Regions from separate parts of the Paenibacillus chartarius genome, predicted to be linked through region 1. Evidence: riboswitches for the same ligand, from Rfam matches in the RefSeq annotation. Region 1 holds a riboswitch; each other region holds the start of a gene.
The links. A riboswitch is a leader RNA that binds a small molecule or an ion and turns the genes downstream of it on or off. The one in region 1 is predicted to bind cyclic di-AMP.

Region 1 (2,198 bases):
TACCCCGAGCTGGTGTCGCGCATGGTACGCGAAGGCCACAGCATCGGCAACCATTCCTACAGCCACGCGGTGATGCCCAAGCTGTCAACGGCCAATTTCGAGAAGCAGATTGAATCGACCCAATCGATTCTGAAAGAGCTGGCCGGCTACGAGCCGCGTCTGTTCCGGCCGCCATACGGCGCGGTCAACGAAGACCAGGTGCGCTGGGCCGGCGAGCATCAGTTCCTGATTGTGAACTGGAACGTAGACTCGCTCGATTGGAAAAGCTTGAAGGCGGATCAGGTGAGCAGCAATATATTGGCTGCGGCGCGGAGCGGCTCGATTATTTTGCAGCACTGCGGAGGCGGGCAAGGACAAGATTTGTCGGGTACGGTACAGGCTCTGCCCGGTGTCATTCAATCGCTGAAACAGCAAGGATACCGCTTTGTTACGGTACCTGAGCTGCTGCATGTTTCGAAGGCCAAATAACCATGCAAAAGCCCCCGTTCCCGTCAATCGACGGAGTCCGGGGGCTCAAAGCTTTTCTTATTTCAGTACGTAGATCGTCACGTTTTGCAGACCGAAGCTCCAAGCGTTGCCGACGGAGCGGGGAATGAACATGTCGATCCGGTTTCCTTTAATCGCGCCGCCCATATCCGATGCCGTGGCGACTATTCCGGTCGGGAGGCCGCTAAACGTATAGCCGGTTACATACACCTTTGTGCCGAGCGGAATGACGCTCGGATCTACCGCGATCGTACCGAGAGCGAGCGGTTTGCCGAAGTAGTCGACAGCCCCCCACGCCCCGTTTTCACTCGGACTGTCCGAATAAGCGCTCGCAACGGCCGAGATCGTCTTGCTGTACGCCAAGACCTCGCCGCTTGCAGCGGTAACGGTCGGCTCTGTGGACGCTGCCCGCATGAGGGTTGCCGCTTCCGCCGGCGCTTCGGCCGATGCAGTATGCACCGTGCCTGAGGCTGATGTTTCCGGCAGCCGAATCGTTAATCCCGGGTATATGTTCGTTGCCGAAACATCAGGGTTCGCATCCACCAACGCCTGAAGCGGCACGTTTAGCTTTTTGGAAATAAGCCAGAACGTATCGTCGCCTTGCGCAACGTAAGTATGATCCGCGGCCGCTGCGGCGTGAGCCGGCGAGCCTCCTGCAGCCAAACTAAAGCCGAGCAGCGACAAGCCCAGAACAAGGCCTGCGCGCCATGGAACGGTTGACTTCACAGTCATCGTATGCAGTTACCCCTTTGATTATATTGCCTACGAGGTTAGTTGACGGGTTCGGACCAAAGGTTAGTCCCTACTCGGGTTTCGACACCGAGATTCACCCCTGACGAACGATCAACGCACACACGCGTGCCGCGTTTTTCCGTTCGCCGAAAAGCGTCCCCCGCACCTCTCCGGAAGGGGAGGTTTCGGCTCCTGAAACTGTACCATACGACAACAAGGGGTGAAAACCCGCAAAATTTTCCATCCGCTCTGGATCGTCCTGGCGAATCGTGCAGCGGCATCCAGCAGCGTGCTTAAGGAAGGGCCAATTTTCCCATAACCGTTGCCGTTCTGGCTCCGGTCGCCGACGGCATATTGTTCGGGACGCCATGCACGAAATGACAACCAAGCAGTGCAAATACAATCGCTTCCTTGGCGTCACTGTCTATACCGAAAGCGTCCGAGCGGTGCACCTGCTGCTCCGGCAATTCGCCGGCCAGCATGCGCAGCAGCGTATCGTTGCGGGCACCGCCGCCCGATACGATCACATCGCGAACCGCCATGTCCGGGAAAATAAAGCGGCGATAGCCGTCCGCAATCGAGCGGGCCGTGAACGCCGTCGCCGTCGCGACTATATCGGCATCGGCCGCGCCAGCCGCTCTCGCTTCGGCGATCCACGATGCGGCAAACGCTTTGCCGAACATTTCACGGCCTGTCGTCTTGACCGGCGGCAGTGCGAAATACGGGTGCGCCATGAGCCCTGCCAGCAAATCCTCCCTGACTGAGCCCGAAGCCGCCCAAGCACCTCCCCCGTCGTAGACGAGCCGGCCGCCGCTCAGCTCCAAAACCGCTTGATCGATGATCATATTGCCGGGTCCGGTATCGAAAGCGACGACCTGCTCCGGCTTGCCGCCGGCCGGAATCGCCGTGCAGTTGCCGATGCCTCCGATATTTTGAGCGATGCGCCCGTGGCGCTCATCCCGCAGCAGCAAGTAGTCGGC
Region 2 (2,198 bases), on a different contig from region 1:
GAGAGGAAATGAGCAGGCTGGCTCCACGGCGCTTGCGCTCCACCATAAGCTCAAGCAGGGAACGCATGGCGAGCGGATCGAGCCCGAGGAAGGGCTCGTCGATTACATATAAGGCAGGCTCGACCAGGAACGCATTCATGATCATGACCTTCTGCTTCATTCCTTTGGAGAGCTGGATCGGGAGGCTGCCCAGCTTGTCCGTCATGTTGAACTCGGTCAGCAGGCGCTCCATCCGCGAATGCAGCTGCTCGCCGGTCAAGCCGTAAGCCATGGCCGTCAGCTCCAGGTGCTCGCGGACCGTCAATTCATCGTAGAGCTCCGGCGTTTCGGGCACGTAAGCGAAGGCGGCGCGGTAACCGAGCGGATCTTCCTGCAGCGTCCGGCCGGCGACGCGGACTTCGCCCTTCTGCGGCAGCAGGAGGCCGAGGATGTGCTTGATCGTCGTGCTCTTGCCGGCTCCGTTCAGACCGAGCAAGCCGACCATTTCGCCGGGCTGGACGGTGATCTGCAAATCTTGCAGGACCGGCTTCGCGGGCAAATATCCGCCGTAAAGCCGGTCGATTTGTAGGATCGGGATCATGGATATGCTCCTTTTTTTGCCTAATTTCCTCCGCCTTTGTAACCCAATTCACAAAAATGAATGTATACGGACGAGAAACGTAGGAATTAAGCGATAAAGTGAACTTTTGTTGGGAAAAACGCCGCAATTAAGCCGATTTTGGTATTGCGGTTAGCTTTACAGTTGCTTTAATCGGACGTAAACTACTTTCATAATAACTTAAAAAAATACCAATTTACCAATCGCTTAATTTCCGCAAGGAAAACGGGGGAACCGGGTTGTTGTTTCGGGGTGAATCCAAGGGCTTAGTTACGCAAGTCCGAGGTAGGGCGACTCTAGCGTCCGAATCCGTCAGCTAACCTCGTAAGCGTGTTTAGAGAGGTAACCTTTGTCGTGTCTTATTGTCAACTTCCATTATTGACAATTAACTAAAGACCACGGGGAAGACGTCCTCTTCTCTGGCGGCCTTTTTTTGTTGTCTTCAAGCACTTTGGCATCATGGGAGGGCGCTGCTCGTACAATCGTATCATGGGAGGTGATTTGCCGCTCACACGATATCGATGGTCAGACAGAACGCATTAACCATTAAACCTTAGTCACGTCATTTTGATCATGCGTAACACTCGACGGCGGGGCTTTGAAGGAGGACCGAAGAAGTGGGAACTTTTCCAAGCGCGGAAACCCATGTAAAGCGATCATCCAGCATGACCTTCGCATTGCGATGGAAGCATGAAAACTTGCGTCTAACTATGACATTATCCTTACTGTCATGCGCGATTACTTTCATGTTTTTGGTGTTGTTGTACGGTACGGCTACCAAGAGCGTATCCGTAGTAGTGAATGGACAGGAACAACAGGTGAAAACTCGAGCATTTGTCCTGCAACGCCTACTGGATGAACAAGCCATTACGATCGGAGCGCACGATCGCGTATCCGCCGACCTCGGCGCAAAGCTGACGGACGGCATGAAGATCACGATCGACCATGCGAAACCGATCCGATTGACTGCTGACGGAGAGACGAAAACTGTATTCACCACAGGCAAGACGGTACAAAGTGCATTACAGGAATTGAATATTGCGCTCGGCGAGCTGGATAAAGTCGTTCCGCCGCTGGAAACCGGCATCAGCGAGGATGCGTCGGTGCAGGTCATTCGCGTGAAGAAAGAGATTGCGGAAGTGAACGAAGCGATCGCTTTCGAAACGGAGAAGAAGAATGATTCTACGATCCTCAAGGGTAAAGAGAAGGTTGTGCAGGAAGGCAAGGAAGGCGTACTGACCAAGACGATGGAGAAGGTATATGAGGATGGCGTCCTTGTTGCCGAGAATGTCGTCAACCTGGAAGTCGCCCAGGAGAAAGTGAACAAGGTCGTGGCGGTTGGCACGAAGGCGCCGGTAACGGTGCTGTCGGCGAGCTCGCCGGATGTCGATGCCGTCTCGAAGAGCGGCAAGACGTTTAATTACAAGCAAGTGTTGAACAACGTGTCGCTGACCGCTTACTCGGCGGGCGTCGCCTCGACCGGGAAAGACACCGACAGTCCGGGCTACGGCAAGACATACACGGGTACTACAGTAACGGAAGGCCGTACGATCGCTGTTGATCCGAAGGTCATTCCGCTCGGCTGGTGGGTATACATCGA
Region 3 (2,198 bases), on a different contig from region 1:
TGCTGATCCCCGGACTTGCTGCGAATTTCTACCGTAAAATACTCGATCGGGTATTTGTCCCCATACTTCTTCTCGTAGGTATCGGCCAATGTTTTGCGCTCCAGATACGTACTGCGAAGCTGGTGCGTCCGGTACGTAACGAAAGTGTCCGCTTCCCCGACGCCAAACCGTTCGCGGGCGAACGCAAGCGCCGCTTCAGCCGCCTCCCGCTTGCTGACGACTGGCTTCTCCGTCCCGGCCTCTCCCGGCTTGAGCCAGCTTGAAATTCCGATGACGGCTCCATACAAAAATACGCCAAGCGCGGCGAGCAGCAGTAAATTTCGGTTGAAAAACAGCTTCATCGTCCCTTCCTCCGTCCCCAAGTTGATATATTAAAATTACCATAATCAGGTGACATAAGCGAATGAAGAAGATGAAAATGAAAGAAAACACGGGTAAAGAGCATCATTTCGAATGAAAACAATGCTTCCGTTCTTTCATTGCCGCTAAACACCTGTCAAAATCCCCCACTATCGCGGAAAAACGGCTTTGTACTGCGAATGAAATAGGACTATAATTCAAATCAATTGAATGTAAAGCCGAATTTCCAATGGAAAACGGGGGAACCATGATTTTCAGGGGTGAATTTCGCCGCAGCGGCAGCGAGGATTTGTGCACGAATCCGACCGGGCCAATTGTCAGGCGAATAGGGCAGCCAGTGTGTCCGAATCCGTCAGCTAACCTCGTAGGCTTCACACGGGAACCTATGCGGCATTGGGCTTCCAGTGTCCTTTTTTTTGTCTTTTTTACGCTCATGCCGAGAAGGAGCACTTGAATGCCAAGAAAATTTACATTGTGGAACTTAACCCCCCCGCAAATATTGGTTCTCGGTTTCGCGGGCATTATTTTGCTGGGGGCTCTACTGCTCATGCTCCCCGTTTCATCGACAGACGGACGCATGACGCCGTTCATCGACGCCTTGTTTACGAGTACATCGGCGACTTGCGTAACTGGTCTTGTCGTTGTGGATACGAGTTTGCATTGGTCGATCTTCGGCCAAATCGTCATTATCTCCCTCATTCAAATCGGCGGACTCGGCTTTATGAGTATGGCGACGCTGATCTTCTTCCTGACAGGCAGACGCATTTCTCTAAAGGAAAGACTGCTGCTGCAGGAAGCGATGAACCACGGCTCTATGGATGGGGTCGTGCGGCTGTTCCGGAAAGTCATTCTGTATTCGCTGACGATCGAAGGCATAGCGGCCGTTATTTTCACGATTCGCTGGTCGTTCGATATGCCGTTCGGGCAAGCGCTCTACTTCGGAATGTTTCACGCCGTCTCCATGTTCAACAACGCCGGCTTCGACCTGTTCGGGCAAATTTCCGGCACGCCGTTCACGAGCTTAACCTTGTATGCGAACGACTTCGTTATTAATTTTACGGCTTGTGCGCTCATCATTCTCGGCGGTCTCGGATTCATGGTCATCTCCGAAGTGGTCGAGTACCGCAAATGCAAGAAGCTGTCGCTGCACGCCAAAGTCGTGCTTAGCATGACGGCATTCCTGATCGTAGCCGGTGCGGTGATCGTGTTCATCTTCGAATATACGAATCCGCGGACAATGGGTCCGCTGCCGCTTCACGGCAAAATCTTGTCGGCGTTCTTCCAGTCCGTTACGCCGCGTACGGCCGGGGCCAATACGCTGGACATCGGCGGAATGCGTCAAGCGACGCTGTTCTTCACGATTATTCTCATGTTTATCGGCGCTTCGCCGGGGTCGACGGGGGGCGGCATCAAGACGACGACGTTCACCGTTCTCGTCGCAGCGATGATTTCCATGATTCGCGGCAAGGAAGACATTGTGGTATACCGCAACAGACTCAATCAGAACCGGATTATGAAGGCGACGACGATGACGCTGCTCGCACTTTTTATGGTCACTTTCGTATCGATGATCCTGTCGACGACGGAGCCGTATCATTTTCTGAAAATATTGTTTGAGGTGACGTCAGCGTTCGGTACGGTTGGACTCACCATGGGGCTCACGCCGGATTTGACTGATTTCGGCAGAGTAATGATTGCATTAACGATGTTCGCCGGACGTTTGGGCCCGTTGACGCTTGCATACGCCTTACAGCCGAAGCCGGAAAAAGAGATGTACCGGTACCCGGAAGGCAAAATCACGATCGGATAAAGGAGATCAAGAGAGATGAAACCTGTAC
Region 4 (2,198 bases), on a different contig from region 1:
ATATCGTCTATATGTACTCCGTCATGTCCGGGGTCCAGGTTCACGGATGCCAGTGCCGACACCGGAATAGCGGTCGTCAGCAGACAAGCGCTTAACAGCAATTTCAACTTGCGCAATATGATCGATACCCCCTGACATCTAGGAAAATTCAACTATTTCGATCATAGCACATCGACAGCAATCGCTCTACAACTAATGCCTTAGACCTATGTGTTAAAAGCTGGAAATAAAAGAAAGCCCCGATGCATCGGCTCACGCCAAGGCCATTCGGGGCAATCGTTTGCTAGAGAAGCTTCTCAATCTTACTGTACATCTGTCGTCAGCTGGGTGTAAAGCTCGTCCCACAGCACGCGTCGTGCGGAGACATACCGCTTCTTATAGTAGGAATCGCTAAGAGCTGTCTTGATGACGCCCTTATCGGTAGCGGAGTGAACGAAGTAACCGTCCCCTACATAGATGCCTACATGCGAAATGCCCTTGCCGCTGGTGTTGAAGAATACGAGGTCACCTGCGCGCAGATCGTCTTGGGATACCCAGTAGCCTTCTTCGTTCTGAGCCGCAGAGTTGTGAGGCAGCTCAATGCCGAACTGGTTGAAGACATATGCGGTAAACCCGGAGCAATCGAAGCCGCTGGTGGTTGTACCGGCCCACTTGTACGGTGTCCCCATCAGACCCGCGATCGTTTTGTTCATCGGGGTTTCTGCGGAAGCGCTACCGACCTGGAACGTGAACAGCACAACGAAACTGAGCAGTAAAACGACAGCCTTCTTCAATTGAGGAGCTCCTTCCACTGCCTACGAGGTTAGCTGGAGGGTTCGGTCGAAGGTATGCCCTATGATCCCTACGAGCCTGAGTCATAGACTCAGTCGCGAAATCAATTCACCCGTGAAGACTGGTTCCCCCGTTTTCCGCGGACCGCGGAAATTCGGCAATTATTGGGTTATTTTTTGTCCAGACTACGTATTCGTCAAAAACCACAATATTCCTCCTATAAAACTTATATATTCGAAAAAAAATTGCAAGGTTCCCATAGTCGGTGAAAAGGGCGCTTGGAAAGTGCGTCGAATGGGTGTGGGAAAAATCATTTCCCTATGCCGTTGGTATAGGCTGGGCTGACAGCGACGGCAATTGTATACGATGGTTTGATGGATTTTCAAGTTTATGTCGAAATCCAAAGGGTAAATGTAGATTATTGCCGAATGGTGTGGATCAATGCATATCATTTCAGACATCAGGAGGTAGAGTTATGCAATGTAGAAAGGCAACGCAGCGGTTCACATCCGCTCTATTGGCCGTTGTTCTGGTATTGTCCGCTTTTTGCGGAGCAAGGACCGTCAAGGCGGACCCCACTTCGAGCCCGATGACGATAGGGGTCGAGGCTAACGGCAGCACGTCGGTCAAACAGGGAGACGAGGTCGTGCTTAGCGTAAAAGCCGATCATTTGGATGCGTTCGACAATCAAGAGAATATCGTTCAGATGCGGTTCATTATTTCCTTTGATAATCGGGTGTTTGAGGGCGAATCTTTCGCAACGCGAAACGACAATTTAAATCGTTACGAATACACGGCCCCAGGCTCCTACGTGCCTAACGGCAGTGTGTTTAATAGCGTAAACAAGACGGTTAGCCCGCCGATTGTCGTCAACCAGGGAGGGCCTACCGAAGGAAACCTGGTTTTCGAAATTCAAGCCGAGAACGGCGAAATGTTCGAATCGAGTCTGACGGCCGGCGGTGCCATCGAGCTGCTGAAGGTGAAGCTGAAGGTAAGGGACGATGCACCCCTGAATGACGTCTCCATACCTACCAGTGTTGAAGTCAAGAAAGATGACTTGATGGTAAAAGTTTATGGCACCGACGGCACGGACGGATGGGCATATATGAACGAATTTGATGGGAGTTATTTCGGCGACGGTAATGTAGTTACCTATGGGATAGCGATGTCCGACGCGTCGGTGCTGGCTTCGGACAAGACGGCACTGGACATCGATTACAGGTCGAATGCCGACAAGGAGCACGTCGTGTCCGATATAGGCCTGCCCTCGGCCCAAGGCACAACGAGCATTACGTGGTCAAGCAGCGATACGGATGTCGTTTCCGACACCGGCACAGTGACTCGTCCCGCCTATGGCTCAGGCAATGCTGCCGTAACGCTGACAGCGAATCTGACTTACGGCACGGCGACCGATTCGAAGGAGTTCC

Region 2: it holds a riboswitch for cyclic di-AMP, as region 1 does, so the genes downstream of both, ACFFK0_RS27470 (resuscitation-promoting factor) here and ACFFK0_RS16770 (3D domain-containing protein) in region 1, are expected to answer to the same signal.
Region 3: it holds a riboswitch for cyclic di-AMP, as region 1 does, so the genes downstream of both, ACFFK0_RS02390 (TrkH family potassium uptake protein) here and ACFFK0_RS16770 (3D domain-containing protein) in region 1, are expected to answer to the same signal.
Region 4: it holds a riboswitch for cyclic di-AMP, as region 1 does, so the genes downstream of both, ACFFK0_RS24210 (C40 family peptidase) here and ACFFK0_RS16770 (3D domain-containing protein) in region 1, are expected to answer to the same signal.

The regions. Positions count from the first base shown of each region.
Region 1 covers NZ_JBHLWN010000068.1:52,484-54,681, reverse strand. The annotation lists gene ACFFK0_RS16775 (polysaccharide deacetylase family protein) at 1-468, shown strand, start outside; gene ACFFK0_RS16770 (3D domain-containing protein) at 526-1,218, opposite strand; cyclic di-AMP (ydaO/yuaA leader) riboswitch at 1,229-1,419, opposite strand; gene ACFFK0_RS16765 (anhydro-N-acetylmuramic acid kinase) at 1,512-2,198, opposite strand, start outside.
Region 2 covers NZ_JBHLWN010000110.1:49,669-51,866, reverse strand. The annotation lists gene ACFFK0_RS27475 (ABC transporter ATP-binding protein) at 1-580, opposite strand, end outside; cyclic di-AMP (ydaO/yuaA leader) riboswitch at 793-945, shown strand; gene ACFFK0_RS27470 (resuscitation-promoting factor) at 1,264-2,198, shown strand, end outside.
Region 3 covers NZ_JBHLWN010000014.1:93,252-95,449, reverse strand. The annotation lists gene ACFFK0_RS02395 (CPBP family intramembrane glutamic endopeptidase) at 1-341, opposite strand, end outside; cyclic di-AMP (ydaO/yuaA leader) riboswitch at 567-746, shown strand; gene ACFFK0_RS02390 (TrkH family potassium uptake protein) at 815-2,170, shown strand; gene ACFFK0_RS02385 (potassium channel family protein) at 2,186-2,198, shown strand, end outside.
Region 4 covers NZ_JBHLWN010000098.1:47,085-49,282, reverse strand. The annotation lists gene ACFFK0_RS24215 (carboxypeptidase regulatory-like domain-containing protein) at 1-116, opposite strand, end outside; gene ACFFK0_RS24210 (C40 family peptidase) at 303-773, opposite strand; cyclic di-AMP (ydaO/yuaA leader) riboswitch at 777-941, opposite strand; gene ACFFK0_RS24205 (Ig-like domain-containing protein) at 1,247-2,198, shown strand, end outside.